3 regions of the Lactobacillus isalae genome follow, and region 2 is predicted to be linked to each of the others. Evidence: predicted binding sites of a transcription regulator. Region 2 holds the regulator's gene; each other region holds the start of a gene.
What was found. Region 2 encodes HrcA, which represses chaperone genes, less so after heat shock. Its sites were predicted from a motif close to TTAGCACTCNNNNNNNNNGAGTGCTAA; they were not measured.
Positions count from the first base shown of each region.

Region 1: clpP (ATP-dependent Clp endopeptidase proteolytic subunit ClpP) is a predicted target of HrcA. The motif match lies at 1,855-1,881, and genes of this name have one in related genera.
Region 3: QM512_RS09410 (Hsp20/alpha crystallin family protein) is a predicted target of HrcA. The motif match lies at 4,436-4,462, and genes of this name have one in related genera.

Region 1 is NZ_OX443569.1:1,126,202-1,136,951, forward strand. Features, by position in the region: gene QM512_RS05555 (APC family permease) at 318-1,766, shown strand; gene clpP (ATP-dependent Clp endopeptidase proteolytic subunit ClpP) at 1,904-2,491, shown strand; gene whiA (DNA-binding protein WhiA) at 2,540-3,481, opposite strand; gene QM512_RS05570 (gluconeogenesis factor YvcK family protein) at 3,485-4,522, opposite strand; gene rapZ (RNase adapter RapZ) at 4,534-5,409, opposite strand; gene QM512_RS05580 (HdeD family acid-resistance protein) at 5,511-6,050, opposite strand; gene uvrA (excinuclease ABC subunit UvrA) at 6,100-8,967, opposite strand; gene uvrB (excinuclease ABC subunit UvrB) at 8,988-10,750, opposite strand, start outside.
Region 2 is NZ_OX443569.1:457,161-467,910, reverse strand. Features, by position in the region: gene dnaJ (molecular chaperone DnaJ) at 1-545, opposite strand, end outside; gene dnaK (molecular chaperone DnaK) at 625-2,487, opposite strand; gene grpE (nucleotide exchange factor GrpE) at 2,505-3,083, opposite strand; gene hrcA (heat-inducible transcriptional repressor HrcA) at 3,095-4,153, opposite strand; partial or broken gene QM512_RS02180 (GyrI-like domain-containing protein) at 4,287-4,912, opposite strand; gene abc-f (ribosomal protection-like ABC-F family protein) at 4,930-6,435, opposite strand; gene ribF (riboflavin biosynthesis protein RibF) at 6,698-7,636, opposite strand; gene truB (tRNA pseudouridine(55) synthase TruB) at 7,649-8,542, opposite strand; gene QM512_RS02160 (ribosome-binding factor A) at 8,582-8,953, opposite strand; gene infB (translation initiation factor IF-2) at 8,984-10,750, opposite strand, start outside.
Region 3 is NZ_OX443569.1:1,953,591-1,964,340, forward strand. Features, by position in the region: gene QM512_RS09385 (C1 family peptidase) at 1-602, shown strand, start outside; gene QM512_RS09390 (HD domain-containing protein) at 619-1,272, shown strand; gene QM512_RS09395 (C1 family peptidase) at 1,328-2,638, opposite strand; gene QM512_RS09400 (hypothetical protein) at 2,800-3,426, shown strand; gene greA (transcription elongation factor GreA) at 3,426-3,887, shown strand; gene QM512_RS09410 (Hsp20/alpha crystallin family protein) at 3,935-4,366, opposite strand; gene QM512_RS09415 (6-phospho-beta-glucosidase) at 4,516-5,964, opposite strand; gene QM512_RS09420 (PTS cellobiose transporter subunit IIA) at 6,164-6,661, shown strand; gene celB (PTS cellobiose transporter subunit IIC) at 6,684-8,036, shown strand; gene QM512_RS09430 (GntR family transcriptional regulator) at 8,111-8,809, shown strand; gene QM512_RS09435 (IS3 family transposase) at 8,868-10,259, opposite strand; gene QM512_RS09440 (DUF3284 domain-containing protein) at 10,328-10,735, opposite strand.

The DNA of each region.
Region 1 (10,750 bases), 670 kb from region 2:
AGTTTTTAGTATAGCAATATCTTTTTTTAAATTCAAGATATATCCTCCAGAATAATTAATTTGTACTTTCTACTTTTTCTGATATACTTATTTTAGTTTGTCGTGCCCTTAGTGTAATGGATCGCACGTAAGATTCCGGTTCTTAAAATCTGAGTTCGACTCTCAGGGGGCGCATAGTAAAGACAGTCATTGAGACTGTCTTTTTTATTCTTCTAATTTAATTACTTCCTTTATTTAGAAATAGCCTATCATTTGTAAGCATTTTCGTTATAATTAAAATTGGTGTTAATTATGTACATAGACAGAAAGGTTATTTTATGATCGAAGAAGAAAAAAAGTCTGATGCCAAGAAAATGCTCTGGCCAACGCTAGCAATGATGGCATTTTCAACTGTTTGGGGCTTTGGGAACGTTGTTAATGGATATGTCTACTTTGATGGTACTAAAGTTGTATTCAGTTGGATACTAATGTTCCTATTATATTTTGTCCCCTATGCATTAATGGTTGGAGAATTAGGTGCTACCTTCAAAGATGCTAATGGTGGTGTCTCTTCATGGGTAAACGCTACTATGGGTGCAAAATGGGCCTACTATGCTGGATGGACATATTGGGCATGTCACGTAGTTTATATTTCAAGTAAAGGTACAGGTGGTTTAAGAGCTATGGCTTGGGGGATTTTTGGAAATACCAAATGGTATGATGGACTCCCTACTGCATGGACACAACTTGCAACGCTAGTAATTTTTCTATTCTTCTGCTGGGTCACTACTAAAGGTATTCCAGTTCTTAAAAGTTTAGCAACTATTGCTGGATCATCGATGTTTATCATGTCAATTTTATTCATCATTATGATGTTTGCCGCTCCAGCAATTAATCCACATGCCGGTTATTATTCAATCAACTTTAACTGGAAGAATTTTATGCCAACGTTTAATCTAAAATATCTGACTTCACTTTCAATTTTAGTTTTTGCCGTTGGTGGATGTGAGAAAATATCTCCATATGTAAACAAGGTTAAAAATCCTTCAAAGAACTTCCCTAAAGCCATGATGGCTTTAGCCATTATGGTTATGATTTCCGCAATCTTAGGAACTTTTGCTATGGCTTTGATGTTTGATCCAAAGGTTGTTAATAATAACTTAAATGAGTATATTTCAAACGGTGCTTACATGGCATTCCAACGTTTAGGTGAATACTACCACGTTGGCGGATTATTTATGTACATCTATTCATGGTGTAACGTCATCGGTCAATTTTCTACTTTAGTTATCAGTATCGATGCACCTTTGAGAATGTTACTTGGTAGTAAAGAAGCTAAAAACTTTATTCCTAAGAAACTTCTCAAGGTCAATAAACATGGTGCCTACATTAACGGTATTTGGATGGTCGTAATCCTATCAGGAGGCTTAATTGTTGCACAAGCATTATTACCAGATGCACAAGCTGTTATGGCACAGTTAGTTAAATTAAATTCAACTACAATGCCAATGCGTTACCTATGGGTATTTGCAGCTTACATTGCCCTGAGAAAACAGCAAAAGAAATTTGATACTTCATATCAAATGACTAAAAATCAAGGATTAGCTTATACAGCTGGCGTTTGGTGTTTTATTGTTACAGCTGCCTGCTGTATTTTCGGTATCTACTCACCAGATCCATTTACTTTATTCCTTAACATTATTACCCCAATTATCTTGATTGCACTTGGCTTAATTTTACCAGCAATCAAAAAAAGAGAAGATGGTAGTAATCCACTAATGAATTAGCTGAAAATGCACGATAGCCAATATCGTGCATTTTTTCTACATAAAATTAGGTTTGATTAGTTGACATGATTAAAAGTAAGTGATTTAATTAGCACTGTGCTTATTAGAGTGCTAATTTTGTTTAGGAGGTAAAATTAATGCTCGTACCTACAGTTATTGAACAAACTGCACGTGGTGAACGTGCCTACGACATTTATTCAAGATTATTAAAAGATAGAATCATTATGCTTAGCGGTGAGATTAACGACCAAATGGCTAACTCTATCATTGCTCAACTTTTATTCTTAGATGCACAAGATAATACCAAAGATATTTCGCTTTATATTAATTCTCCAGGTGGTGTTATTACCTCTGGTCTAGCAATTATGGATACTATGAACTTTATTAAGTCAGACGTTTCTACTATTGCAATTGGTATGGCTGCTTCTATGGCATCAATTCTTTTGACTAGTGGAACTAAGGGTAAGCGTTTCGCATTGCCAAATTCAACAGTTCTTATTCACCAACCTTTAGGTGGTGCACAAGGTCAACAAACTGATATTCAAATTGCTGCTAATGAAATTTTGAAGAGTCGTAAAAAGCTTAACCAAATTTTACATGAAACTACTGGTCAACCTCTTGATAAGATCCTTAAGGATACTGAACGTGATAACTACTTATCCGCTGAAGAAGCTAAAGACTATGGTTTAATTGATGAAATCTTGGTTAACCAAAAGAAAGATTAATGTAATTGAATAAACAAAAATAGAGCTCAATGAGCTCTATTTTTTTACCTAATTTTCTTCTTTTAACTGCTGCGCCATCTCACGAATTTTTTGAAAACGATGGTTAACTCCTGATTTTGAAATTGGACCATCTGGCACTTGAGCTGCAACTTCCTTAAGAGAAAGTTCTGGATGAGTAAGTCTAAAGCGCGCCAAAATTGCTAGCTTTTCTGGAAGATTTTCTAAACCTATCTTTTCATCAATCAATTGAATATCTTCAACTTGCTTAGCAGCAGCATTTGCTGTTTTTTTCAAATTAGCTGTATCACAATTTACTAAGCGATTTACTGAATTACGCATATCTCGCATAATTCTCAAATCTTCAAATGCCAGCATTGCATTAACAGCACCCACAATATGTAAGAAATCGCCAATCTTTTCAGCTTCTTTTAAATATACAATATATCCACTACGTCTTCTTGTAGCTTTTGCATTTAAGTAAAAGAAATTATTCATTAAATCTAACAAATCTTGATTGTGATTTTCATAAAGCGAATAAATTTCTAAATGATAACGGCTAGTTTCTGGATTATTTACACTGCCAGCTGCTAAAAACGCACCTCTTAAATATGACATTGCTCTTTGTTCTGAGGTCATAATTTTTTCTGGAATCCCAGTAATCAAGCCATTTTCGCTATCAAAAATTTCTAAATCACTCAAAATTTCGTGTACTTGTTTCTGAAGCCGAACCAAATACTGATAGTTCTTTTTTAACTTCATTTTTTTAGAAACAATTAACAAGGGCTCAATTCCATAAGCTGTTTTAATTAATGAAAAGATTCTTCTCGCAATTGCTGGATTTTCAGTTGTAATATCTAAGCTAAATTGGCGATCATGCAAGCTAAGTACACCGTTCATTCGCAAAAAAGCTGCTAGTTCTGCCTTAGCATGTTCTGGATGAACTGGCAAACTAGTTAGTTCTTTTTTTACATCACTTGCGTATGAAACCATTAACTAATCCTGTTCCTTCTGTCTGCGACAATATGCTTCAAAAGCTAAATTTAATATTTCATCAGCCACTTTTTTTCCATCATGGAAAACCAAGCCGCTATGTTGATCAATAAAGTCAGCTGTAATTACGCGACAATCTTGAGCACGTAATCCCGCAAAGTCATTTCTTACCGGTTCAAGATAAGCATCATAGTCAGCTGGATTAAATTTACTCATATCAATTTTTGCTCCATTTACTAGAGCTGTATTAATATAGTGTCCACCTAAGTGATCATTAATTACCTGAACGTGTTCAGCAGCTGTAAAGTGATCTGTTTCACCTTGCTGAGTCATAATATTACAAATATAAATTACCTCAGCCTTTGTTTGTCTTACTGCATCCCCCAAATTAGAAATCATTAAATTAGGTAAAATTGAAGTAAATAAACTTCCTGGTCCTAAAACTACCGCATCCGCCTGCATAATAGCAGCCAAAACTGGTAATACTGCCTTAGGTTCATCGTCAGAATCTGTATCAGTTACCCAAACACGCTTAATTCTTTTATCCTTTGCAGTAATTTCGGTTTCTCCTGCTTCGGTTGTTCCATCAACAAATTCTGCATTCAAGGTCAAAGGTTCATTTGAAGCAGGAAAAATTCGACCATCAATTCTCATCATTCTGGATAAAGATTGAACTGCGTCAAAAATATTTCCCTGCATTTCATCTAAAGCAGCAATAATTAAATTTCCAATCGCATGACCTGCAAAAAATGAATCAGAAGAATTAAAACGATATTGAAAAATATCTTTTTCTTCTTTTGGTAAATCCGACAAAGAAACTAATACGTTTCTAATATCACCTGGCGGAACTACATTAATATAGTCTCTAATTGCACCGGACGATCCACCATCGTCTGCCACAGTAACAATTGCAGTTATATCAGCATTTTGCTCTTTTAAAGCATTTAAAATAACAGGTAAACCTGTTCCACCGCCAATAACAACAATTTTAGGGCGACGTCCGCGAATGACACGTACAATTTTATTTTCTCCGTACGCCATCTCGAACTCCTTTATTGTCCAATATAACGACTAATTTCTCGATGAGAAATATCAACTGGATATTTCTTAGCCAAATCAACTGCCAATTGGCGTGCAATTGAAACACTCCTGTGTTGACCACCAGTACATCCAATTGCGATAGTTAATTTTTCTTTACCTTCAGCAATATATCCGGGAATAGCCGTCTCCAACATGTCTAAAAATTTAGCATAAAACTCTTTGGTTTCTTTCTTGCTCATTACATAATCAAAAACTCGACGATCTAAGCCTGTAAATGGTTTAAGCTGCGGAATATAAAAAGGATTTGGTAAAAATCTTACATCCATCACAATATCAGCATCAATTGGGATGCCATACTTAAATCCGAAGCTCATTACTTCGATTGAGAAAGTACGAGTTTGATTATCTCCAAACTTATCTACTAATTTTGCCTTTAATTCTTTTGTAGATAAACGGGAGGTATCAATTATTATATTAGAAATATTTTTTGTTCTTGATAAAATAGCTCTTTCTTCTTGAATACCATCAAGTAATCGGCCTGTATGAGCCAAAGGTGGTAAACGTCTTGTTTCTTTATATCTAGATACTAAAACATCATCTGAAGCATCTAAAAATAAGACAGTTGACTGAACATTTTGGCTATCCTCTAAAGATTTAATTTCATCAACTAAATCTTTATAGAAACTTTTCACTCTTAGGTCAACAACTACCGCTGCCTTACTAAAATCTGACGAATTGTTAATCAATTCCCAGAAACTTCCCAACAATTCTGGTGGTAAGTTGTCTACCACAAAATATCCCATGTCTTCTAAAGCTTTAATAGCAACAGTTTTACCTGCGCCACTCATACCAGTAACAATTAATAATTGTTTTTTCTGTTCAGCCATAGCTATCCCTCCTTAATCGCTATTATAACATACCGGGTGTTTCATTTTTTGAATAAAAATAAAAAGCCGTTATCTTATAGTTTAAGATACGACTTTTTATTTTATCTATGCATCCATGAAACAAAGATTTCATTGATTCCAAATACCATTAACCAAAATGCTACTAAGTATACCAAAGTAACAGCTGCAAGCATTGGATTGAACAATAAAGCAAAAGCAATAATTAAACTAATAATGTTCAAGATTAAGCAAAGAACAAAATAGCCAGTTGAATATTCGCGTAAGTGCCATGAAAAGATTATTCCAATAATTGAATCGGCTAAGAACCAAATAGCAAACAAAATTGCTAAGGTTAATCCCCCAATTTCACGTGAACATAAGAATAAAACTCCGATTACAATATCGATAATTGCTGATACTAAGGTTACCCAGCTCAAATCAAAAATATTATGGAATTTTACATATGCTGAAATCCAAATAATTCCTTGTAAAATTGATAAAATACCAAATACAAATACAAATGCGCTTAAGCCACGACCAGGATAGCGCAGTAACAAGAATGATGCAATAACAAACAAAATACCTGCTATGAATGAACCCCAGTCAAAGCCTTGGTGTCTAGAATTATAAATGTCGTTCATTTTTATATCCTCCCAGATAATATTCTACACTTAATTTTCTAAAACACCATTAACTTTCCTCTGGCTTATCTTTATCATTCATCAACTCTTTGGTTAGCTTAGTATCTCGCTCCAAAACTGGTTTTAAGTATTGACCAGTATAGCTCTCTTTAACTTTAGCCACTTCTTCTGGAGTACCGGTAGCCACTACTTGGCCACCTCCATCTCCACCTTCAGGACCTAAATCAATTAACCAATCGGCATTCTTAATGACATCCAAGTTATGTTCAATAATTAAAACTGTATTTCCTTCATCAACTAAGCGTTGCAATACTTCTAGCAAGCGTTTGATATCATCAGTGTGTAAACCGGTTGTTGGTTCATCCAAGATATAGAAGTTATTACCAGTTGAAAGTTTCTGCAGCTCTGATGCCAATTTCATTCTTTGAGCTTCACCACCAGATAAAGTGGTAGCAGACTGACCAAGTTTTACATAACCTAGTCCAACATCAACAATTGTTTGCAGTTTGCGATGAATTTTAGGAATATTTTCAAAGAACTTGCAAGCTTCATTAATCGTCATATTTAAGACTTGAGAAATATTCTTTTCACGATAAGTAACTTCTAAAGTTTCTGAATTATACCTTGTCCCATGACAAACCTCACAAGGCACATAAACATCTGGCAAGAAATTCATTTCAATTTTAATGATTCCATCGCCATGACATGCTTCACATCTACCGCCCTTAACATTAAAGGAAAATCTAGCTTTAGTATATCCACGCATTTTTGCTTCATTAGTCTGCGCAAATAAAGCACGAATATCATCAAACACACTGGTATAGGTAGCTGGGTTACTGCGCGGAGTTCTCCCAATAGGACTTTGATCAATATCGATAATCTTTTCGATATTTTTATATCCCTTAATTGACTTATATTTACCAGGCTTAGCTGAGTTATTATTTAATTTTTGCGCTAAAGCACGCTTTAAAATCAAGTTAACAAGAGTGGACTTTCCAGAACCTGAAACGCCTGTTACCACAACAAACTTACCTAAAGGAAAGTCAACTGAGATATCCTTCAAGTTATTTTCTGCAGCACCAGTAACAGTAATTTTCTTACCATTACCCTTTCTACGTTCTAATGGAACAGGAACAATCTTTTTACCTGATAGATATTGCCCAGTTAAAGATTCTGGATTCTTCATTACTTCTTCCGGTGTACCAGCAGCCATTACTTTTCCACCATATACACCAGCTCCTGGTCCCATATCAACCAAATAATCTGCTTGTTTCATAGTTTCATCGTCATGTTCGACCACAATCAATGAATTACCAAGATCTCGCATCTTTTTAAGAGAAGAAATAAGACGATCATTATCGCGTTGATGAAGACCAATTGATGGCTCATCTAAAATGTACATAACACCAGATAAATTAGATCCAATCTGAGTTGCCAACCTAATTCTCTGAGCTTCTCCACCAGATAAGGTTCCAGCAGAACGAGATAAAGTTAAATAATCTAAACCAACATTAATTAAAAAAGTTAAACGATCCCGTACTTCTTTCAAAATTGGCTTAGCAATCATCTCTTCTTGTTCACTTAATTTCACTGAATTAAAGAACTCTAATGACTTAGCGATTGAAAGATCTGAAGCTTCAGCAATGTCTTTACCATTTACTTTTACTGCTAGAGCTTTTTCGTTTAGTCTCTTACCATGACACGTTGAGCAGGTCAATTCAGTCATATACTTCCCCATCGCATCACGCATAAATTTAGACATTGGGTGATGATAACGACGATTGATATTATTTAAAATTCCTTCAAATTCTTGAACAGTATCATTTACACCAAAATCGCCTTCAAGATGAAATTTGATCTTCTTTCCATTTGAGCCATTTAAAATTAAATCTTTTTGTCTCTTAGTTAATTTTTTATATGGCTTATCTAGAGGGATCTTCAATGCTTTGCAAGCCTGTTCTAACATTGCTGTATAGTATTTAGAATTAGCCCAAGGAACTAATGCCCCATCACCTAAAGTCTTATCCTTATCGGGAATTACTAAATCTTCATCAACTGATAGTTTCATCCCTAATCCATCACAATCAGGACAAGCTCCAAAAGGTGCATTAAATGAAAATAGGCGTGGTTCCATTTCACCGACAGTAAAGCCACAAATTGGACAAGCATAGTATTCTGAAAAGTTAATGCGTTCGCCTTTAATCACATCTACATCCATATAGCCATCAGCTAAACGAAGAGCAGCTTCAACAGAATCGAATAAACGACTACGAATATTTTCTTTAACAATTAAACGGTCGACAACAATATCAATACTGTGGCGCTTATTTTTATCTAGGTCAAAATCGTCAGTAATCTCATGCATTTCACCATCGACAATTACACGAACATAACCCGCACGCTGAATCCGTTTAAAGACTTCCTTGTGTTCCCCTCTTTTAGCACGAATAACAGGAGCTAAAATCTGAATCCTACTTCTTTCAGGTAAATTCATCACTCGATCTACCATTTGATCCACGCTTTGTCTTTCAATTAAAGTCCCATCATTTGGACAAATTGGATGACCTACACGTGCCCATAACAAACGCAAATAATCATTGATTTCTGTTACAGTTCCAACTGTTGAACGTGGATTATGGGAAGTAGTCTTTTGATCAATAGAAATTGCTGGATTTAGTCCATCGATTGAATCCACATCAGCCTTGTCCATTTGACCTAAGAATTGTCTCGCATAACTTGATAGAGATTCTACATATCTTCTTCTACCCTCAGCATATAAAGTATCGAAGGCTAATGAACTTTTTCCCGAGCCTGATAAACCAGTAATAACTACTAATTTATCCTTAGGAATTGATAAACTTATATCTTTTAAGTTATGTTCTCGAGCTCCATGAATAACGATTTTATCATTTACCATTTAACAATTATCCTCCTCTACTACTTTTTCTTTTCATGCACTTGATTTTGTAAAGCCATAATTGCATCACGCAAGTTAGCAGCTTCTTCAAAGTCCAACTTCTTAGCAGCTTCCTGCATTTGAGCAGTTAAAGTTTTAATCATATTCTGCTTTTGTTTCTTAGTCAACTCATCAAAGTTTAGGTCAGCAAAGCTTTCTTTATTTTCTTTATCGTCGCTATCTTTAGTAATTGAGATGACATCTCTGATTGGCTTAACAATAGTCTTAGGCGTAATACCATGTTCTTTGTTAAATTTCATCTGCAAACTACGTCTTCTCTCCGTAGCGTCAATTGCTTCACGCATCGAATCCGTAATTGAGTCAGCATACATAATTACTTTACCATTTGAATTTCTGGCAGCCCGACCAATCGTCTGAACTAAAGGCCTAGTTGAGCGTAAAAATCCTTCTTTATCTGCATCTAAAATTGCGACTAAAGAAACCTCAGGCACATCAATACCCTCTCGTAACAGATTAATCCCAATTAAGACATCGAATTTTCCAAGACGTAAGTCGCGAATAATTTCAAGACGTTCTAATGTCTTAATATCTGAATGCAAATAACGTACCTTAATCCCTAGATCTTTTAGGTAGTCGGTTAGATCTTCAGCCATATTTTTAGTTAAAGTTGTAACAAAAACACGTTCATCGCGATCAATTCGCTTATTAATTTCGCCAACTAAATCATCAATTTGGCCCTTAATTGGACGGACTTCAATTTCAGGATCAAGTAATCCTGTAGGTCGAATAATTTGTTCAACTTTATGATCGGTTTGGTTTAATTCATAGTCGCCTGGAGTTGCTGAAACATACATTATTTGGTTAACATGCTTTTCGAACTCTTCTAACTTTAATGGTCGGTTATCTAAAGCTGAAGGTAGTCTAAAACCATAATCAATTAAAGTTTGTTTACGTGCTCTGTCTCCGTTATACATTGCCTTTAATTCCGGCATTGTAGCATGAGATTCGTCAATTAAAATTAAAAAATCATCAGGGAAGAAATCAAGCAAAGTATGTGGTGGTTGGCCTGCTTGACGACCTTCCATATGACGGGAATAGTTTTCAATCCCATTTGTATAACCCACTTCACTCATCATTTCCATGTCATAAGTGGTTCTTTGCTTAATTCTTTGAGCTTCTAAAAGTTTACCTTCACCTTCAAATTTCTTGACCTGAATATTCATTTCATCTTTGATTGAGGCTAAAGCTCTTTGCATAATTTGTTCATTAGTAACAAAGTGCGTAGCTGGGAAGATTGATACTTGTTCACGTTCACCAATTACTTCACCAGTCAAAGAATCTACTTCTACAATTCGATCAATTTCATCCCCAAAAAATTCCACTCTAAATGCATGATCAGAATATCCAGCGGGGAAAATTTCTACTACGTCTCCACGCACTCTGAAGCGACCACGTTGAAAGTCAATATCATTACGATCATATTGAATATTTACTAAGTCTCGTAATAATACATCCCGGCTAATTTCCTGTCCTGCAGATAAAGATACTACGCTTGCCGCATATTCTCTTGGATCACCCAAACCATAAATGCATGATACAGAAGCTACGACAATTACATCGTTTCTAGACATTAAATCACTAGTGGTTTTATGACGCAATTGATCAATTTCATCATTAATTGATGAATCTTTTTCAATATAAGTATCTGACTGCGGTACATAAGCTTCTGGCTGATAGTAATCATAGTAAGATACAAAATAATCAACGGCATTTTTAGGGAAAA
Region 2 (10,750 bases):
CCGGTACCGTGACATTTATCACAAGTAATTGGATGAGTTCCCTTTTCAGCACCGGACCCCTCACAGGTTGGACAAACTTCACTTCTAGTGTAAGTAATATCTGTCTTCTTACCCTTGATTGCATCCATAAAGTCAATTGTCATTGTATAATCTAAATCTTGACCCTTTTGAGGTGCAGTAGGATCTACTCGACTTCTACCACCACCAAATGCTGAGCCAAAGATATCACCAAAAATATCACCAAAATCGCCAAAGCCTTGAGATGAGTAACCACCTTGGCCGCCAAAGCCGCCAAAACCTTGACCGCCAAAGCCGCCTTGACCATTTACACCTGCTTGACCAAACTGGTCATATTGAGCCCTTTTTTGCTTATCATGCAGAACCTCGTATGCTTCATTTACTTCTTTATATTTTTCTTCAGCGCCAGGTTCATGGTTTAAGTCTGGGTGATATTTTTTTGCCAGCTTACGGTAAGCCTTGTTAATGTCACTTTCACTAGCATTCTTATCAACACCCAGCACATCATAATAATCACGTTGTGCCATCTGAAAACTCCTTCATTCATAAAAGAAAAGAACTACAATCACGCAGTTCTTTTCTTGTTTGATTTAATTATAAATCTTTTTACTTGTCAGGGTCTACCTTATGAAAGTCTCCATCAACAGTTGAACCACCTTGACCGTTGTTTGAGCCATTATCATTGTTTGGTTGACCACCTTGAGGTCCAGCTTGACCAGCAGCACCTTGAGCACCGCCATTTTGTTGGTAAAGTTTAACAGCTAAATCTTGAGCAGCCTTTGATAAAGCTTCCTTCTTTTCTTTCATTTCATCCAAGTTGTTATCTTTTTGAGCTTTCTTCAAAGCATCTAAAGCATCTTGAACATTCTTGGTTTCAGTTTCAGGAACTTTACCCTTAGTTTCCTTCAAAGTCTTTTCAGTAGTAAAGATTAATTGATCTACTTCATTACGTAAATCAACTTCTTCCTTACGTTTCTTGTCTTCTTCAGCATGCTCTTCAGCATCTTTTTGCATCTTCTTGATTTCTTCGTCTGATAAGCCGGAAGAACTCTTAATGGTAATCTTTTGTTCCTTACCAGTACCCATATCCTTAGCAGAAACATTTACAATACCGTTCTTGTCGATATCGAAAGTAACTTGAATTTGTGGAACACCACGTGGTGCTGGTGGAATATCAGTTAATTCAAAACGTCCTAAAGTCTTGTCATCTGCTGCCATTGGACGTTCACCTTGAAGAACGTGAACATCAACAGCTGGTTGATTATCTGCTGCAGTTGAGAAGATTTGACTCTTTGAAGTTGGGATAGTAGTGTTTCTATCGATTAGCTTAGTGAAAACACCACCCATTGTTTCAATACCAAGTGATAATGGGGTAACATCAAGTAAAACGATGTCCTTAACATCACCAGAAATAACACCACCTTGAATGGCTGCACCTAAGGCAACAGCTTCATCAGGGTTAATTGAGTGGTCAGGTTCTTTACCAGCCCATTCCTTAACAGCTTTTTGAACTGCAGGAATACGAGTTGAACCACCATTTAAAATAACTTTGTCAATATCGTTTACGCTCAATCCAGCATCACTTAATGCATTGTCAAAAGCAACCTTAGTCTTTTGAACTAAGTCATCAGTCAATTCATCAAACTTAGCACGAGTTAAGTCAGCTTCAAGGTGAAGTGGACCAGCTTCTCCAGCAGAAATAAATGGAAGTGAAATGTGAGTTGATGAAACGCCAGATAAGTCTTTCTTAGCCTTTTCAGCAGCATCCTTTAAACGTTGTAGTGCCATCTTATCGTTAGATAAGTCAACACCATTTTCTTCCTTAAAGTTTTGGATTAACCAATCCATAATTCTCTTATCAAAGTCATCACCACCAAGGTGAGTATCACCATTAGTTGATAATACTTGGAAGACACCATCACCCAATTGCAAGATGGAAACGTCGAAAGTACCACCACCAAGGTCGTATACTAAAACTTTTTCATCATTTTCATCTTTATCAAGGCCATATGCTAAAGCTGAAGCAGTTGGTTCATTGATAATTCTTTGAACATTTAAGCCAGCAATTTTACCAGCATCTTTAGTAGCTTGACGTTGTGCATCATTAAAGTAAGCAGGAACAGTAATAACTGCATCAGTTACCTTTTCACCTAAGTAATCTTCAGAAAACTTCTTAATGTATTGCAAAATAAAGGCTGAAATTTCTTGTGGAGTATATTCCTTGTCGCCAACCTTAACTTTATAGCCTTCTTCACCCATATGACTCTTGATTGAAACAATAGTATTAGGGTTAGTGATAGCTTGACGCTTGGCAACTTCACCAACTTGAATTTCACCATTCTTAAAAGCAACTACAGAAGGAGTAGTACGGTTACCTTCTGGGTTAGTAATAATCTTAGGTTCTTTACCTTCAAGTACGGCAACTGCTGAGTTAGTCGTACCTAAGTCAATACCAATAACTTTTGACATATATGTAACTTCCTTTCTTATTGAGCCACTACAACCATTGCTGGTCTTAATGTTCTATCTTTATATTGATATCCTTTTTGTAAAACTTTAACTACGTGATCCTTTTGATCATCATTTTCGGCTGCAACAGTTTGAACAGCTTGATGAAGTGAAGGATCAAAAGTCTCGCCTTCGGCTTTAATCTCAGTAATTCCTTGATCTTTCATTGATTTAATCAATGAATCAAGAGTCATCTGAACACCTTTTTGTAATTGCTTAGCAGCTTCGTCATCTGCCTTAACAGCTAACGCACGCTCTAAGTTATCCATTGCTGGCAAAACTTCTTTAGCTAGGCTTTGAGACTCATATTTAATCAATTGAGCGCGTTCTTTTGCATAACGAGCCTGCATATTTTGAATCTCAGCTTCACTACGTAAGTATTTATCTTCAAGATCCTTATTCTTAGCACTTAATTCAGCAATTTCTTTTTCATAATCTCTTGTTGAATCTTCCTTAACTTCCTCTTTCGGAGCTGCTTTTGGATCTTTCTTTGGTGCCTTATCTGGGGTCACCTCGTCTTTTAAATCTTTTTCATGCGGAAACTCTTCTTTACTCACAGCTAACCTCCTTACTTAAATCTACCATAATAATCTAACAATTTCTTTGCTAGTTCATTCCTAAAATACTCGAGTAATCCGATCATCTGCGAGTATGGCATGTTAGTTGGTCCTAGTAGTGCAATTGTTCCTTTACCATATTTACCAACACTATATTGTGCAGTTAATAAACTATAATCTTCAAGTAAGTCTGACGGTAATTCTGACCCTAGTTTAACTTGAACTTTTGAATTAGAATCATTCTTTATTCCATCTTCTGGATTAAAACCAATTAAACTTGAAATAGCATCATTTTGGTCAATTAATTTATAGAGTGATTTCACTTTGGTTAAATCATCATTTTCATAATTACTTAAAAGATTGATCTGACCATCGACATACATTTGCTCGCTTGCAGCATCCTTAATAACATCTTGGAGCAAATCCAAAATTTCAGGTGCTGATCCTCCAGCAACAAGATGGTCGGCAATTCTCTTAAGCAATACCTCATTAATTGAACTCAACGATTTTCCAACTAATTGATCATTAATCAATCTAACTGCTTTTTCAATCTCTTCTCCATTAGTATGATGAGGTAAAGTATAAATTTGATTCTTTACGTTACCATCATCAGTTACTAAAATAGCCATTACTTGATGACTAGAAAGAGGAACAATTCTAAAACCCGTTACTTTAACAGAACGAGTCTCAGGTCCTGCAGCAAAAGCAGTATAGTTAGTTAAATCAGACAGAATCTTTGCAGCTTCTTGTACAATTTCATTAACTTGTTGAAAGGGTTGATCTAATTGATAAACAATTCGATTATAGACGGATGCTGGTATCTTTACCGGATTAATCAAATGATCTAAGTAGTAGCGATAGCCAGCTGTTGAAGGAATTCTACCACTTGAAGAGTGTGTCTTTTCAAGTAATCCCTGTTCTTCCAAAGCCGCCATTTCATTTCGAACTGTTGCACTTGAGACCTTGACAGGCAGTTGATTCATCACGGTCTTGGAACCTACTGGCTCATGTGTCTGAGTAAAGTCCATAATAATAGTCTTTAAAATAAGTTCTTGCCGTTCGGTCAACATTTTCTCGCCCCCATCATTAGCACTCTTCTTTCTCTTGTGCTAACAATTAATATGATACCATAACTTAGCAATTGTGCAAGTCGAGTGCTAATTAAATTTAAACAAAAAAGCAAGCTTCATTGCTTGCTTCTGATTACTTAATTGGTAGCCTAATTACAGTCTTACGCCGGTCTACTTTAGTCCGTCTTGGATCACTTAAATATATTTCATGATGGTATCTTGGATTTTGAATATCAAGCTGATAATTTTCTTTCTTAACAAATTGATGCATTTTTTCTATTGTTGCTGGCTCGTCATCATAACTGCCCCAATGCATGGCTTGAACACAAAGTCCTTCCTCATAAGAAAAAAACTTAACTTGTGAGAAATCTTTCTCTTTCTTTTCACTAGCTGCCTTAACTGCCCAATCAAATTCTTCTAATGTAACAAAGTCAGGCACTCTAATCATCGACATCCAAGAGAAATTTTCTTTATGGGCATAATCAACTTGTTTTTTATCCTTTGTCCACCACAGCCCTTCAAGTGGAGGAACAACATAATCAAAATAGCCTGGAATTTTATGATCTCCCTTCTTGCTCATCTTGATCCTATAAGCAAGTCCATAAAGTAGCTCTAAAGCTTTTTTATAAGCTCCATCTTCTTGATTAGGATCGCCATTTCCTGCAACCGCAATGTAATTTATTTTGGGAACCTTGATAATTTCAGGTCGCTTTTTTGGTAAATAAAGTTCTTTGAATTCTTTTTATAGTCAAATGCCATTTTTATTCTTTCTATAACTAATCTTTTATATTTAATTTTATTCTTTTATTTGCAACTTGACTAATGAAATACTCATCATGCTCTACTAATAGCATCGCTGGCCTAGTCTTTTTCAAAATATTGATTAATTGATCTTGGTTAAATACATCTAAGTAGTTAGCAGGCTCATCCCATAAATAAAAATCTGCATCTTCGACAAGCGATTTGGCAATTGCAACCCTCTTTTGCTGTCCCATACTCATTTCTTCAATTCTTGTATGAAAACTTTCTCTAGGAAAGCCCATTTTTTTAAGCATATTAAGCATCTGCTCATAAGACAAATGCTCTTTGTGAGCAAATTCTACTAAAGTGCCTGAATATTCAACAAAATTTTGTGGCAAATATGAAATTTTTAAGCCACTAGTTAAACTTAAAATTCCTTGATAATTTACATCTGCGCTTTTATTTAAAATGCTTTTTAAAAAAGTAGACTTTCCCGATCCGTTTTTACCTTCAAGAGAAACAATTCCTTGATTTTCGACAATTAAGTTTAAATCTTTAAATAAATTTTTATCTTGAACTTTCAGATCTAAATGCCGTGTTTCTAATAAAGTCGAATGATAATTTGGCTGAAAATTCATCTCTAAATCTGGTATAGATTCAACATTGGTCATCAAGCCTTTTCTGTCTTGAATGTCCTTGTTCATTCTTCTTTCAACATTCTTAGATCCTTTCATTATTTTAGCAGCCTTATGACCAAAAAATCCCTTGTTAATATCTGCATGAATTTCATTCTTATGCGCACTAGCTTTTTTATTATTTTCTGATTGAAGAGAATAGCCCTTGATTCGTTGTCTACTTTCATCTAGAGTCTTAATTTGACCACGAAGTTTCTCATTTCTCTGTTGGTTAAATTTATCTCGTTTTTCTTTAGTGTCTTCATAACTAGCAAAATTTCCTTGATATAAATGAATCTCTGTATTTTCAATTGCAAGGATATGGTCAGTTATTTGATTTAAGAATTCTCGGTCATGACTAACCACAATATAGCCGTTAGAATGATGATGCAAATATTCTACTACTTGTTTTCGTGACTCTTCGTCTAAATGATTAGTTGGCTCATCAATAAGAGGAAAAGCATCCCTATTAATAAAAGATAGAGCTAATAAAACTTTAGTCTGTTCTCCTCCGCTTAGAGTATTAAAGGGTTGCCAAATAAGATTAGTGTCTACTTTCATTAAATTTAACTCAAGCTCAAGTTCCCATTGATCAAATTGAACTTGTTCTTCTAAAGCATAAAGAGTCAATTGTTCCTTGTTTTTTACATTAAGAGGAAAGTAATTAAATTCAAGCTTAGATTGGATTGCTCCTGTTCCCTGTAATTTTCCTCGTAACAGATCCAAAAAAGTTGTTTTTCCTCTTCCATTTCTGCCAATAAGTCCTAGTTTCCAACTGCTATCCAAGTCTAAGTTTAAATTATTAAAAATATTTTCAATACTGTCAGAATATTTAAAAGAAAGATTTGAAATCTTAATGTTACTCATGTAATCACCTCACGAAAAAAGCCTACACTTTTGACAAATGTAGACTTTCTCCTCGTTAAGCAAAAAAAGAAGGTATCCCATCTACGTTTAATCTTGTCAAAAGTGCACAGTCGTTCCTCATAAAAGAGAAAATAATTATTAAAATTCAACTATGCTATTTTGCAAGATTAAAAACGCAATGGCGTAACCCTCTTTCATTAGATTTCAATTGATAAAAATATTTTATCACATTAACTATAAAAAGATAATGATAATTAATTAATTATTTTTCTAAGTCATAGAAATATTGCTTAATATTTCGTTTATCTTGATCTAATTGACGTGACAATTCTTCTATTCCAGAGAATTTTTTATTTGAACGCATAAATTTATACCAAGCTAAAGTTAAAGGCTTACCATAGGCTTCTTCGTCGAAATTGAAGATGTTAGTTTCAATTGTTAAGCCGTGGTTTGTTTTAAAAGTTTCATTATAACCAACACTAGTCATAGCATCATGCCATTTTCCATTTATTTTAGCCTTAGTTGCATACACTCCCTCAGCTGGTAAAACTTTTGCACCCGAAATTTCAAGATTAGCAGTTGGAAATCCTATTTTGTGCCCTCTTCTAAAGCCATGAACAATGATGCCGGAAGTTTCATAAGGCTGTCCAAGCAAGGCTGCAGCTAGTTCAACATTACCATGCTGAATCGCCTTTCTAATATAAGTAGAACTAACTTTAATCTTATCAATAGATTGCTTCGGCTCCACCATGATTTGAAATCTGTCTTGTGCAAATTTAGGAAGATTCTCTACATTAGCGATATCTTTTGGACCATAGGTATAATCAAAGCCAACTACCACAGTATCTGCATTGAGTTTCATAATTACTTGATCTACAAAGTCTTGAGGAGAAAGCTGACTAAATTCTTTAGTAAATTTGATAATAACTAAATAGTCTACTCCCAGCTTTTTCATCTTTTGCTCTTTTTCATGGGCTGTTTCTAAATAGACAAATTTATGATCATTTTTATATATTTCTTTAGGATGTTTATCAAAAGTCATTACCATTAGCGGTAATTGTTTTTCTTCTGCTATTAATTTAGCATCCTTAATAAGTTTCTGATGTCCAATATGCACCCCATCAAAAAAACCTAGTGTTAAGATTACCTTTTTATTCGTGATAGGTGCAGTAATCGGATAATCTAAGGTTATTACTTTCATCTTTTACTCTCGCTATTCATTTTTTAAAAGCATCATTTCTGGGCGATAAATTTTTCCTTGTCGCTGATAAATAGCCTTTATACGACCATTATAAACTAAAGCAACTTTAGCATAACTAGTATTTAATTTAATACTTGCTCCATTTGAAACTCGTTTAAATTGGTCCGGTGATATTTGAAGTTGAGGTAAATCAACGAAGAAACTATCTATTGGCTGAAGCCACTTTTCAGGAGTATCTCTTTCTGCTTCAATTGTTTCTAAATCTACTGCCTGGCTTAAATCATAGCCTGAACTGCTAGTTCGAGTGAGACTAGTCATTACAGCTGGTACTCCTAATTCTTCTCCAAGATCATTCACAAGAGATCTTACATACGTTCCCTTAGAACAACGTATTGCAAAATCAAAGCTTTCTGTTTTTTCTAATGGATCATATTCTGGATCTTGTGTTAGTTCATAGTTATAAACATTTACTTTTCTTTTAGGACGTTCGACCGGGATATTTTCTCTTGCATACTCATATAGCCTTTTACCGTTTACTCTTACCGCCGAATAAATTGGTGGCACCTGTTCAAGTTTTCCAGTTAACTTTTTCATTCCATCAATAATTTGATTACTCGTAAATGGCGTAACGATTTTTTCCTCAGCAATTGTTTTTCCATCTAAATCATAGCTATCAGTAGCACGACCAAACATTCCACTTCCGATATAAGATTTTGGCTTTTCATGCATTAATTCAATTAATTTAGTTGCTTGCCCGATTGCGATTGGCAAGACACCATTTACTTCAGGATCAAGCGTGCCAGCATGGCCAATTTTTCTAATTTGAAGTATTTTTCTCAATTTATAAACACAATCACTGCTCGTTACACCGCGTGGTTTATTTACTACTACAATTCCGTTTAGCATATACTATCTCCAAAATAAAAGACGCCTTTCGGCGCCTTTTTACTTATTTTTATTTTCACGTTCTTGATCTTGCTTCTTTACTTGGTTGATTAAATTATCAATCTTTGAACCATAAGCAACAGAAGTATCACGTTTAAAAATTAACTCAGGAACTTTATAAACAGTCAAAGTTTGACCAAGCAAGTGACGCATCATTCCTTTTGCTTTATCAAGTCCCTCAGCTACTTCCTTTTCCTTTGCTGGATCTTCCGTCAACAAACTGTAGTATACAGTTGCATATGATAAATCATTTGTACATTCTACAGCTGTGATAGTAAGATCACTCAAACGTGGATCACGAATATCTTTACGTAAAATCTTAGTTAACTCACGTAAAATTTCGCCTTCTACGCGACCAATTCTATGTTTCATAATTAAGCTCCTTTTTGTGAAAAAAGATGCCTATTTAACAGGTACCTCTTGCATTTCATATGCTTCAAGTTGATCGTCAACCTTGATATCGTTGAAGTTTTCAATTGTGATACCACAATCAAATCCTTGTTTAACTTCTTTAACGTCATCCTTGAAACGCTTAAGAGATGCAACTTTTCCATCATACTTAACAATACCGTCACGAATTACACGGATGCCAGAGTCTCTAGTAACATATCCATTGTCAACAAAAGCACCAGCGATTGTACCAATCTTAGATACCTTCCAAGTTTCACGAACAGTTAAGTTTCCAGTAACCTTTTCCTCGTATGTTGGTTCAAGCATACCCTTCATGGCAGCTTCAACATCATCCATAACCTTGTAAATGATGTTGTAGAGACGAATATCTACACCTTCAGTATCTGCTTGGCTCTTGGCAGTATTAGTTGGTCTAACATTAAACCCAACAATAAATGCATTTGAAGCACCAGCTAAAGTAACATCAGATTCATTAATTGCACCAACACCAGAGTGAATAATATTAACTCTTACACCTTCAACTTCAATCTTTTCAAGAGATTGTTGCAATGCTTCCGCAGAACCCTGAACATCAGCCTTAAGAACAATGTCAACTTCCTTCATGTTCTCTTTCTTCATTGTATCAAACAAGTTGTCCAAAGTAACATGTTGTACATTTTCACGTTGTTTTTCCAAGGCATTCTTGGCACGTTGTTCACCGACGCTTCTAGCAGTCTTTTCATCATCAAAGACAACTAACTTATCAGCTGCTTCAGGAACATCGTTTAAACCAGTAATTTCAACAGGAGTAGATGGGGTTGCCTTCTTAACTCGGCGTCCCTTGTCGTTAGTCATAACACGAACACGACCAAATGTGTCACCAACAACAATTGGATCTCCGACCTTTAATGTACCCTGTTGAACTAAGATATCGGCTACTGAACCACGGCCTTTATCAAGACGAGCTTCAATTACAGTACCAATTGCTTTTTGATCTGGGTCAGCCTTAAGTTCCATAACATCAGCTTGGAGTAAGATCATTTGTAATAATTCTTCAACATTCTTACCAGTCTTTGCAGAAATCTTAACAAAGATTGTATCTCCACCCCAATCTTCAGGAACTAAACCATATTTCATAAGTTGTTCCATAACATGATCTGGGTTTGCGCCTGGCTTATCAATCTTGTTAACTGCAACAATAATTGGAACACCTGCGCTCTTGGCGTGGTCAATAGCTTCAATTGTCTGTGGCATTACACCATCATCAGCTGCAACTACAAGAATAACAATATCAGTAATCTCTGCACCACGAGCACGCATGTTAGAAAAGGCAGCGTGTCCTGGAGTATCCAAGAAAGTAATCAAACGATCATCAATTCTTACTTGGTAAGCACCAATCTTCTGAGTAATACCACCAGCTTCATGTTCAGATACGTTAGTATGACGTAATCTATCAAGCAAAGTGGTTTTACCATGGTCAACGTGTCCCATAATTGTAACAACTGGTGGACGCTTTTCTTGATGCTTAGAAGCCTTTGATTCTTCCATTTCCTTAGTGTACAAAGTATCAATATCAGAAATATCTTCGTGCACCTTTTCTTCAGCTTCGATACCATATTCAGCTGCTAATAGTTCAATAGTATCTTTATCTAAAGATTGGTTTTGGTTAGTCATAACACCTAGCATAAATAGTTTTTTAACAATTTCTGCTGGTTCTCTATGAAGAAGTTTTCCTAAATCTTGAGCATTCATGCCTTCTTCATAAACTAATGTTTCTGG
Region 3 (10,750 bases), 620 kb from region 2:
TAGATCAAAATCTTACTCCCGTAGACTTTTTCCACAATTACTTTGAAGATGATTTGGATGATTATGTTGTTCTCTTTAACGCGCCAGACCATGAATATGACAAGCTTTATGCATTTCCATTTGAGGATAATGTTGAGGGCGGAAGTCCAATTAGATTTTTAAATACAAATATCGAAAATCTTAAGGAAGCTGCTATTAAGCAATTAAAAGATGGTGAAACGATCTGGTTTGGTTGTGATGTAGGCAAGCAAAGCGACCGTCAAAAGGGTATTTTAGCTGCTGACTTATATGAAACAGATACTATTTTTAATATTGAAACTAAATTAAATAAGAAAGAGCGTCTTGAAACTGGTGCTAGTGGCTCTACTCATGCGATGACCTTTGTTGGAGTAGATGTAGTTGATGGTAAGCCTCGTCAATGGAAAGTTGAAAATTCTTGGGGAACTAAAGTTGGTGAAAAGGGCTACTTTGTTATGGATGACAAGTGGTTTGACGAATACTTATTTAAGGTTGTAGTCAAGAAGCAATACTTACCAGAAAAATTGGTAAAGATTGCTGAAGGTGAAGCTACTCCAGTTCCTTGTTGGGACTCAATGGCTTAATTGCGGTGATAAAAAGATGGATATTGAATTAGTTAAGCAATTTACAAAAGATCATTTAAAAGGTGAAAAAACAGGTCATGATTACTATCATGGGCAAAGAGTAGCTAATTTAGCTACAAAAATGTATTTAAGCGATTATCCTGATGCACATGAGGATAGTCGAATTGTTGCTATTATTCAGACCGGTAGTTACTTACACGATACAATTGATGAGAAAATTTGCGAGGACCCAAGCAAGGTAATTGCAGAAATTAAAGAGTTACTACCTAAAGTTGGATTTACCGAGGTAGAAGCACAAGATATATTATTTACGATTCAGCACATGTCTTTTTCCGCCAATATTGAACACCACTATAAGTTGCCCTTGAGTGGACAATATGTGCAAGACGCAGACCGAATTGAAAGCTTAGGTGCAATTGGAATTGCACGAGCATTTACTTATGGTGGAAAGCATGGAAATAAGATCTATGATCCAGAGATTAAGCCTGAAAAGTTAGTAAGCCATGACCAATATCGTAATCATGTTGAAACAACGATTAATCACTTCTATGAAAAATTATTTGATTTAGAGGGATTGATGAATACACCCGCTGCTAAGAAAGAAGCACATCGAAGAACTGAATATATGCGTGAATTCGTTCAAGAATTTATGGATGAATGGAACGTGTAGTAAAAAAGCATTGTATCAATTTTTGACACAATGCTTTTTGCATAAGTATGTTTTATTAAGCAAGTGAGTCCCAAGCTGGAAGTGGAGTAGGCTTGCTTTCTGCGAGTTTCTTTTGATCGTCGGTTAAGAATTCTTTTCTAACAACTACTTCATAAACAAACTCATCAAACCATTTATCGCTCATTGTGAAGTAACCCTTACGGCCTGACTTTTCACTCCATGAGTTTTCGACTTTCCACTTACGGATTTCTCCCTTGTCTAAGTCGACACCAACTAAGGTCATTGCATGACTAACTTCACCTTCGCCAGTAGCCAATCTTTCAGCCTTAGTCATGTAAGTATCAACATCAAATAATTCGTCAGTCTTGTACAATTCAGTATCTAAGTAACCAGTCTTGCGGTCCATTTCCTTTAAGACATCGTTACCGAACCAAACACTTTCGCTGTCCTTCAATTGCTTGATTGCAGCTTCTTTTAAGTATTCGATTGGAACATTTAAGAAAGTAATAGGAAGACCACCATTAACGTTATCTTCAAATGGAAGCGAGTAAAGCTTGCCATATTCGTGGTCAGGTGCATTAGTCAAGCAAACATAGTCATCGAAGTTAATATTCCAATACTTATTGAAGAATTCAACTGGTGTTAAGTTCTTATCTAAGTGCAATTTTTTATCGTCGTCGCGGTATTCTAAGTCAAAAGTCTTAGGTGGTTCGCCAACAGCAATTGCAGTCATCCGGTAAATTTCGCTTAAGAATTCTTTACGCTTCTTTTCAACTTCTTCAGTTTTACCTTCTTGAACTAATTTACGTAAAACCAAGGCATCTTTTCTTTCCTTACGAGCTAAAGCATCAGCTAAGCCAGCAGTGTGGTTAGTGTTAAAGCTTTCTGGCATAGCATTAGTTGGGACAACGCCGTATTTCTTAACTAATGAAGCAGCCATTGCCCATTGACCACCATCTGAGCCTGCAAAGTTCATATATGCCTTAACAGTACGGTCATCTAAAGGCTTGTCGGCTGAATCGATAATGGCATCATAGAAGATATTTGCACGCTCAATTTTATCCCAGAAGAAGTTATATGCTTGGGATAAAGTGAAGTTCTTAGCTTTGTACTTTTTACCAAAATCATGGCGTAAAGTGTTTAAGGTTGCAAATAACCAGCAACGGCCTGATTGCATTTGGTTAGTAACATTATCAGTTTCTACTTCAACAGAAAAGACATCGTTTAAGCGGTTAGTAACTGCTGGGTTAAAAGATGCCTCTAATACACCAGAACGCATGGCAGCGCGGGAGACAACTTCGTTACGTGAATTATCAAAGTCGCTGCGGAATTGATCAATTTCTTGTAGGGTTAATTCGTGAGACATAGATTACACTCCTTTAATTTTTTTATAATATTTTTCATTATATTTACTATACAGCAAATAATGATTTAATACACTAATTTTGTGAATGAAAGTAACTTTCATAAGTATTTCAATAGACGTTATGAAGTATAATGTTTATAACAATATCGGAGGAATTAAATATGAAAAAGAATATTTTTGTATCAGGAATAACTTTAATGACAATGCTCCTTGCTGTAGGTTGCAGCAATAGTGCCAACCAATCTAATACTAATAACGAGGCAAAAAGCAGTAAGACAAGTCACAAGAAGAGTCATAAAACTAAAAAGCATACAAGCAAAAAAGATAAGAATGATGTAGATACTGATGATACAGATACTACTAGTTCAGATAAGAAGAGTAGTAAGAGCAGCAGCGACAGTTCAAGTAGCAGCAATAGTGAAAAGACTGATAAGAGCGATTCAACTAACTCTAACAATTCTTCTGATTCAACTGGATCAACTAATTCAAATAATGCGTCAAATTCAGCTGCATCATCTAACAGTCAAACTAATAGTAATAATCAAAATGCATCGTCAGCTAATAATGCTTCAGATGCAATGTTTAACAAGATGGTTTCTAACACTATTAAAGAACATGGCTACTCAAGCAGTTATGGTCCAGATAACTTCACTCTAATTGATGGCGGCAATGGTCAATATTCTTTAGCTGAAAAATCAACTGGAACAATTGTTGGCCACTATTCAGTAAAAAATGGTGATTTATACAAGCAAGATGTTATTACTGGAAATGATGAAAAGGTTAAGTAATGGTTTATTATCAAAAGATGACACCAGAAGGCTATCAAGAAATTAAAGATGAGATAGCTCGCTTAAAGAAAGATCGACCACGTAGAATTAAGATCTTGCAAGAAGCTCGCAGTATGGGGGATTTATCGGAAAATTCTGAATATACTACTGCAAAAATGGAGTTAGGACATTTACAGAGTCGCTTGCGTTACTTAGATAAACAATTACGTTATTCTGAGATTATTCAAAAAGATGAAACTGGCACAATAGACTTGGGTTCAAATGTGAAATTACTTTTTGAAGGTGATGATGAAGCTGAAGAATATCGAATTGTCGGTAGAATGGAAGCAGATCTAGCTAAAGGAAAAATTTCTTTTGATTCACCTTTGGGCCAAGCTCTAATGAAGCAAAAGGCCGGTGCAACAGTAGAAGTAGAAGCACCTGCCGGAAGTTATAATGTGAAAATTATTGATGTAGACTAAAAAACATCCCGTTTTTGTGCGGGATGTTTTTTAGTAATTAATAAATATTATTCAATTGTAATTGTATTTTCTTTATCTTCTTCAGTTAGTTTTGGCAAGGTAATGGTTAAAACGCCATCGACGTCTTTAGCAGAAATTTCTTTTGAATCAACGTCAGGAATACGATAGCTTCTTTGAATGTGACCGACGCTTCTTTCGCGGTGAAGAAGATTGCCGTTCTTATCATCTAAGTTGTCAAATGAATCACGACTTCCTGAAACATTCAAGATGCCATCTTTATATGAAACCTTGATATCCTTTTTGTCCATTCCGGGCATATCCACTTTAACGATGTAGTCTTTATCAGTTTCTGCTACGTCAGATTGCATAATGTTCTTAATTGAACTGTCGTCAAAAAAGTCTTTTGGAAAACTAAACCAATCGCTTAATTGATCCATCATATTATCGTTATTATGATTTTTCATCATTTCGTTTGCCATAATAAAACTTCCTTCCATTACGCTCTCTACACTGTTTATTGTAGTAGGTTAGGATAGAATGTAAAACATTTAGCACTCTGACATATTAACTGCTAATTTGAAAGAAAAAAATAGGATTTAGTATACTTGCTAAATCCTATTTTAAATTACTAATCTAAGTCTTTACCGTTAGATTCGATAACTTTCTTATACCAGTTAAATGAATCCTTCTTTGAACGTTCTAGTGTTCCTTCACCCTTATCATTCTTGTCAACATAGATGAAGCCGTAGCGTTTGTCCATTTGACCAGTTCCAGCTGAAACTAAATCAATACAACCCCAAGGAAGATAACCCATCAAGTCAACACCGTCTAAAACAACAGCCTTTTCCATTTGTTCAATGTGTTTTCTTAGGTAGTCAATTCTGTATGGATCATGAACTGAACCGTCAGCTTCGCGCTTATCGTAAGCACCAAGACCATTTTCAACGATAAATAATGGCTTGTGGTAGCGGTCAGTTAAGTGGTTAAGAGAAATTCTTAAACCTTCTGGATCAATTTCCCAGCCCCAATCACTACGTTCTAGAGTTGGATTTTCAACAATGGCTTCTTGCAAGTCGGTTAATTCGTCAGGCTTAACTTTCTTACTTGAAACAGTAGTTGATTGATAGTATGAAAAGCCTACGTAGTCAACAGTACCTTCTTTTAAGGCAATCTTATCTTCTTCGGTAATGTCTGGACGGTAGCCATTTCTTTCAATGTAGTCTTCAACTGCGTTTGGATATTCACCATTAACGTGAACGTCAGAGAAAAAGTCGCGTCTTTGTTCAAATTTGTCAGCAAGTAAGACATCGTCTGAAGATGGAGTTAAAGGACGAACAGGTGAGTAGTTAATCATACAACCAATTTGGAAGTCTGGATTAATCTTGTGTCCTTCTTTAACTGCTAAAGCAGAAGCAACTAATTCATAGTGAGCAGCTTGATACATTGCTGCTTCTTTCTCCTTATCGCCCATGCCATTTTTGAACAAAATACCAGAGTTAGTAGCCATTAAAAAGTCGTTATTGAAGCTGGATTGATTATCGATTTCATTAAATGTCATCCAGTACTTAACCTTGTTCTTGTAGCGCTTGAAACATACGCGAGCAAAACGTACGAAGTAGTCAATTAATTTACGGTTAGTAAAGCCGCCATATTCTTTAACTAAGTGATATGGAATTTCGAAGTGAGAAAGAGTGATTACAGGTTCGATTCCATACTTGTGGCATTCGTCAAATAAGTCATCATAGAATTTGAGTCCTGCTTCATTAGGTTCTTTTTCATCACCTTTAGGAAAAATTCTAGTCCAAGCAATTGATGTACGGAAAGCCTTAAAGCCCATTTCAGCCATTAATTTGATATCGCCTTTATAGTGGTGGTAAAAGTCAATTGCATCATGGTTAGGATAATTTTTACCAGGAAGTACGCCATCAGTAATTTCACGTGGTTTAGTAGCTGATCCTACTGTCATCACGTCGGCAACTGACATTCCTTTTCCGTCTTCATTCCAAGCACCTTCAAGTTGGTGAGCAGCAACTGCTCCACCCCATAAAAAGCCTTTAGGCATAGTATATCCAGTCATATTCAATACGTCCTTTCTAAAGTAAGCGTTTTCGAAGTTCATTCTACAAATTAAAAACTCAATTGTAAAGATTAAAAGTATAGAATTTTATTTTTTAGTAAGAAAATGGTTATTAATCTTGCAAACGGTTTCATTAAAGAGTATTATACAGGTGTTGTCTGAATTGTTCAGGAACAATATTGAAAGGGCAGATACAATAATGACTAAAAAAGATCAGAGTTTAGAACAAAAGAAACATGATATGAGTGTGAGATCTATAAATTTTAGCCGCTATTTAATGATTCGTTATTTTTCTGCGGCGTTCTTATTCACTAATCTATTTTGGTTAGTTTTTGCAGTTTGCTACAAAGATATTGTTGCTTCGATAATTTCGGGATTATTGTTTGTTTTATTATTAGTAGCTTCAGTAGAGCAGGTAAGCAAATGGAATGTTAGAAATACTGACTTGAAGTTTACGAAACTGTATTATCAGCTGCAGCTAGGTGCAAATGTAATCTTTGCTATAGGTTGCTATTTACCATTTGGAAAGATTCTATTTCCTTTTATGGCTACAAATGATGTCGCAAATGTAATTTTTACGATTCTAGTTGTTGGAATTTTAGGTTCTATTTTGATTTTAAGAAGAATTAGCAACATTCAAAATGGCCGCGACAAATATGCACGAGCAATTAAGACATTTGAAAGTAATAGACAGTAGGACAAATTGAGGGGGATGTACTATGTCTGACACTGCGCAACCATCATTTAAAGATAAAATGATGAAGATACTAGGCAAGTTCTCGGGTTCACGTTTTGTACGTGCAATTATGGGTGCTGGTTATTCCATTATTGCCTTTTCTATCATTGGATCAATGTTTTTGGTCCTAACAGTTTTGACTCAGGTTATTACTGCTAAAGGATTTGTAGATTTTTACAATAATACATTTGGACGTTTTAACAATATTTATACTGTTATTTACAACGCCACAATGGGTATTATTGCAATTTACTTTGCTGGATCATTTGCTTATAATTATGCAGATATTTATCGCAAAGAAGAAAACTTATTGCTTGATCCATTAAACGCTGTTTTCTTAACTTTAATGGGTTTATTCATTACCGTTCCACAATTAGTATGGAAGGGTGGCAACACTGTCTTCGTTAATATTTTAAAGAAGGATAATATTGTTGCTAGTGGTTATGGAGTTTCAGGCTCAGGACTAACTAGAGTTGGTGCGACTGGTATCTTTACAGGCTTAATCATTGCTTGGTTAACTGTTCAAATTTATCGTTTCTGTATTAAGCATAATTGGCGTATTAAGATGCCAGCATCTGTTCCATCAGGTGTTGCTAACTCATTTACTGCTTTAATTCCTGGTTTTGTTATTGCTATTGTTATTGCTGTAATTGATGTCATTTTAATCATTCTTGGGACAGATATTTTTCAATTATTATTTATTCCATTCTCATTTGTTTCAAACATTGCTAATACTTGGTGGGGAGTTTTGATTATTTTCTTCCTAATTCACTTCTTATGGTGGTTTGGTATCCACGGAGCTACTATTATTTCAAGTTTTTACCAAGCAATCGTTTTATCAAATATGGCTGCTAATGCTTCTGGTGCTCACTACGTATTTGCTGGTGAATTCTCAAATGCATTCGTAGTTATGGGAGGTTCTGGAGCTACTTTGGGTATGGCACTTTGGATGGCCTTTGCTTCTAGATCTAAGCAATTACGAGAACTTGGTAAACTTGAAGCTGTTCCTGCTATATTTAATATTAATGAACCTTTACTATTTGGTTTGCCAATTGTTTATAATATTAAATTATTTATTCCATTCTTAGCTGCTCCAATGGTATGTTCAATGACTGCTTACGCTGCAATTGCGACTAATTTAGTACCTAAGATTATCGTTCAACAACCATGGCCTATTCCTGTAGGACTTGGTGGTATGATGGCCACTGCTAGTTGGCAAGGTGCTGTTTTAGCCTTAGTCAATGTTGTCATTGCATTCTTAATTTGGTATCCATTCATTAAGCATTACGACAATGAATTGCTTAAGAAAGAACAAGCAGGTGCTACAAAAGCTTAATTAAAAGTATAGATTTTTAAAATCCTCGTAGTTTAAAATATAACTATGAGGATTTTTTATTTAAGGACACAATAATGAAGAAATATGAATTAGTTGCAGATAAAATAAAAAATTATATTACTGAGAAGCAACTTCATCATGGTGATAAATTGCCAACAATTACTGATTTGATGAAAGAATATCAAGTTGGAAAATCAACTATTTTGCAGGCAATTACATTACTTACTCAGCGCGGACTTGTTTATAAAGTCCAAGGTTCAGGAGTTTTCGTCCGTCCTACTGGACGAGATGGCTATATGTCACTAACTGATAATGCTGGTTTTGCCCATGTATTAAAAGACCCCACTACAGAAGTAATTGAGTTTTCTGAAAAGAGAGCTCCCAAGCCTTTAAGTGACTATCTTCATTCTGATGAAGTATGCTACTTTATTAAAAGATTGCGCAGGCAAGAGGGGAAGCCTTTTGTCTTAGAAGAGTCTTATTATCGTAAGAGTCTAATTCCCTTCATGAGTAAAGAAATTGCAGAAGGATCAATTTTTGACTATATAAGAGAGGGATTAAAGAAAGAGATTCGATTTTCTGACAAGTATATGCGTGTTAGAAAATTGACTGCTGATGAAGCAAAATATCTTGAATTAAAAGAGGGAGATCCCTGCTTAGAAGTTTATGATACTTTTTATCTAGCAAATGGAACTGCGTTTGATAGTTCTAAGCTGGTATATAATTATCAAAATTCTAGGTTCTATGATCAAAGTTCTGACGATATTATTTAATAAAATAGCCCTAATCTCAATTTGTAGTGACCCACAAAAATTGGACACTTTATTAATATTATGCAACTAAGGATTGATTTCGATATTGAATCGGAGTCAGTCCTTTTAGTTTACTCTTTGTCCTTTCGTAATTATAGAAATGAATATAATCTTTAATCGATTGTTCCAATTCATTCAGATTGGCATAGTTTGATTCTTTGCCATAAAACATCTCTCTTTTAAGTATGCCAAAGAAGCCTTCCATAAGCCCATCGTCTGGAGAACAGCCTTTCCTAGACATGCTTTGTTCAATGCCACGTCTTGCAAGTTCATATTGATAAGTCTTATGTTGATATTGCCAGCCACGATCTGAATGAAATACTAATCCATTCAATGAACCATTAGCTTTAAATGCATCATCAAGCATAGTCATTACCTGCTGTAAGTTGGGACTACGAGAGATATTATAAGCGACAATATCTCTCCCACAGCCATCGATAATAGGCGATAGATAAAGCTTTTGTCCTCTTAAGTTGAATTCAGTAATATCTGTGTACCATTTCATATTTGGCCTAACGGCAAAGAAGTTGCGTTTAATTAAGTTAGGTTTAATTCTTCCTTCAATTTCACCCTCAAAGCTGTTGTAGCGTCTTCTACGTTTCATACGATATCCAATCAAATTAAGTTTACGCATTAAACGATAGACTGTTTTTCGATTGATTATAAAGCCTTCACTATGTAAGTGATCAGTTATTGTTCGATAACCTGGAGCAGTGTATCTAGCTTTAAGTTCAAAGAATATTTCTTTAATTCGTTTAATTAGACCGTGGTGCTTTATCTCATCTTGATCTTCGCGCTTTAAAATATCGTAATAATTGCTTCTGGATAAGCTAGGTAAAGCATTATTCGGATCATTTAAAATCGACAAGATAGTTTTAACACCCAACCCAAGTTCTAGCCTTAATTCTCTAACAGCTTGTGCTATTTCTGTTTTGGTTGGTTTTTTCTCTTTTGAACCAAGGCATCCAATTTTTTTATAAATGCGTTCTCGACAGTAAGCTTTAAATTCTGGCGACGCAATTCTTCGTTTTCTTTCTTCAATTTCTCTAGTTCTTTGTTCACAGGTTCGTCGTCCCTTCCTCTTAATAACGACATTATACCCGTTTTCTTTATAAGAGCGAATCCAATTAATAAGCATGCCTTGACTTTTCAAGCCCAATTCTAAAGATACAGAGTAAGCAGTCTCATGATTGACTAAAACCCGATTGATAGCTTCTAGCTTAAATTGGGCTGAATAATAAGTATAGGGCTTATCTAATATATCTATTCCATGCCTATGAATGAGTGAAACTAAGTACTTAATACTAACTGATCCTATTCCATACTTTTTACTTAAATATGTCGATCTTTTATTTTCAATCGTCCATTCTTTATAAATATTCAATTTATCTTTTTTAGTTAATTTAGACATAGTAAAACCCCCGAAATCCGTGTCCGAATTTCGGGGGTCACTACAATTGTTGAGACTAGGACTATTTTTTATTTTGCGTAAGCTAATACATTTCTTTTCATTTGCTTTAGTTGCTTTTTAGCACCTTGTTTTAATTGCCAATTGTAAAACCAAGTGCCGATATTAGAATGTCTCTTTTCGTCATAGCTTAAAACATCTTCGTTAAAGGTTATTTTGCAGCCTTGATCATTATCTTCTAAATAGTAAGCAATCTTAACGTCTAGTTTAGGAGATTTAAAAACTGAGACGTATTTCTTACCAAATTCATATTCAGTAATGTCTGCTTTTACATTACGTTGCTGATAGCTGGTTCCTGCAGCAATTTTAATAGGTAAGTCATTTCCACGAGCCTTTTTAATGGCCTGAGTAAGTTGCATATCGAGATAATTAAAGAAGTCCTTTGCTTTAAAACTAGCTTGATCTGTTATTGTAATCATTTTATTCATCTTTCT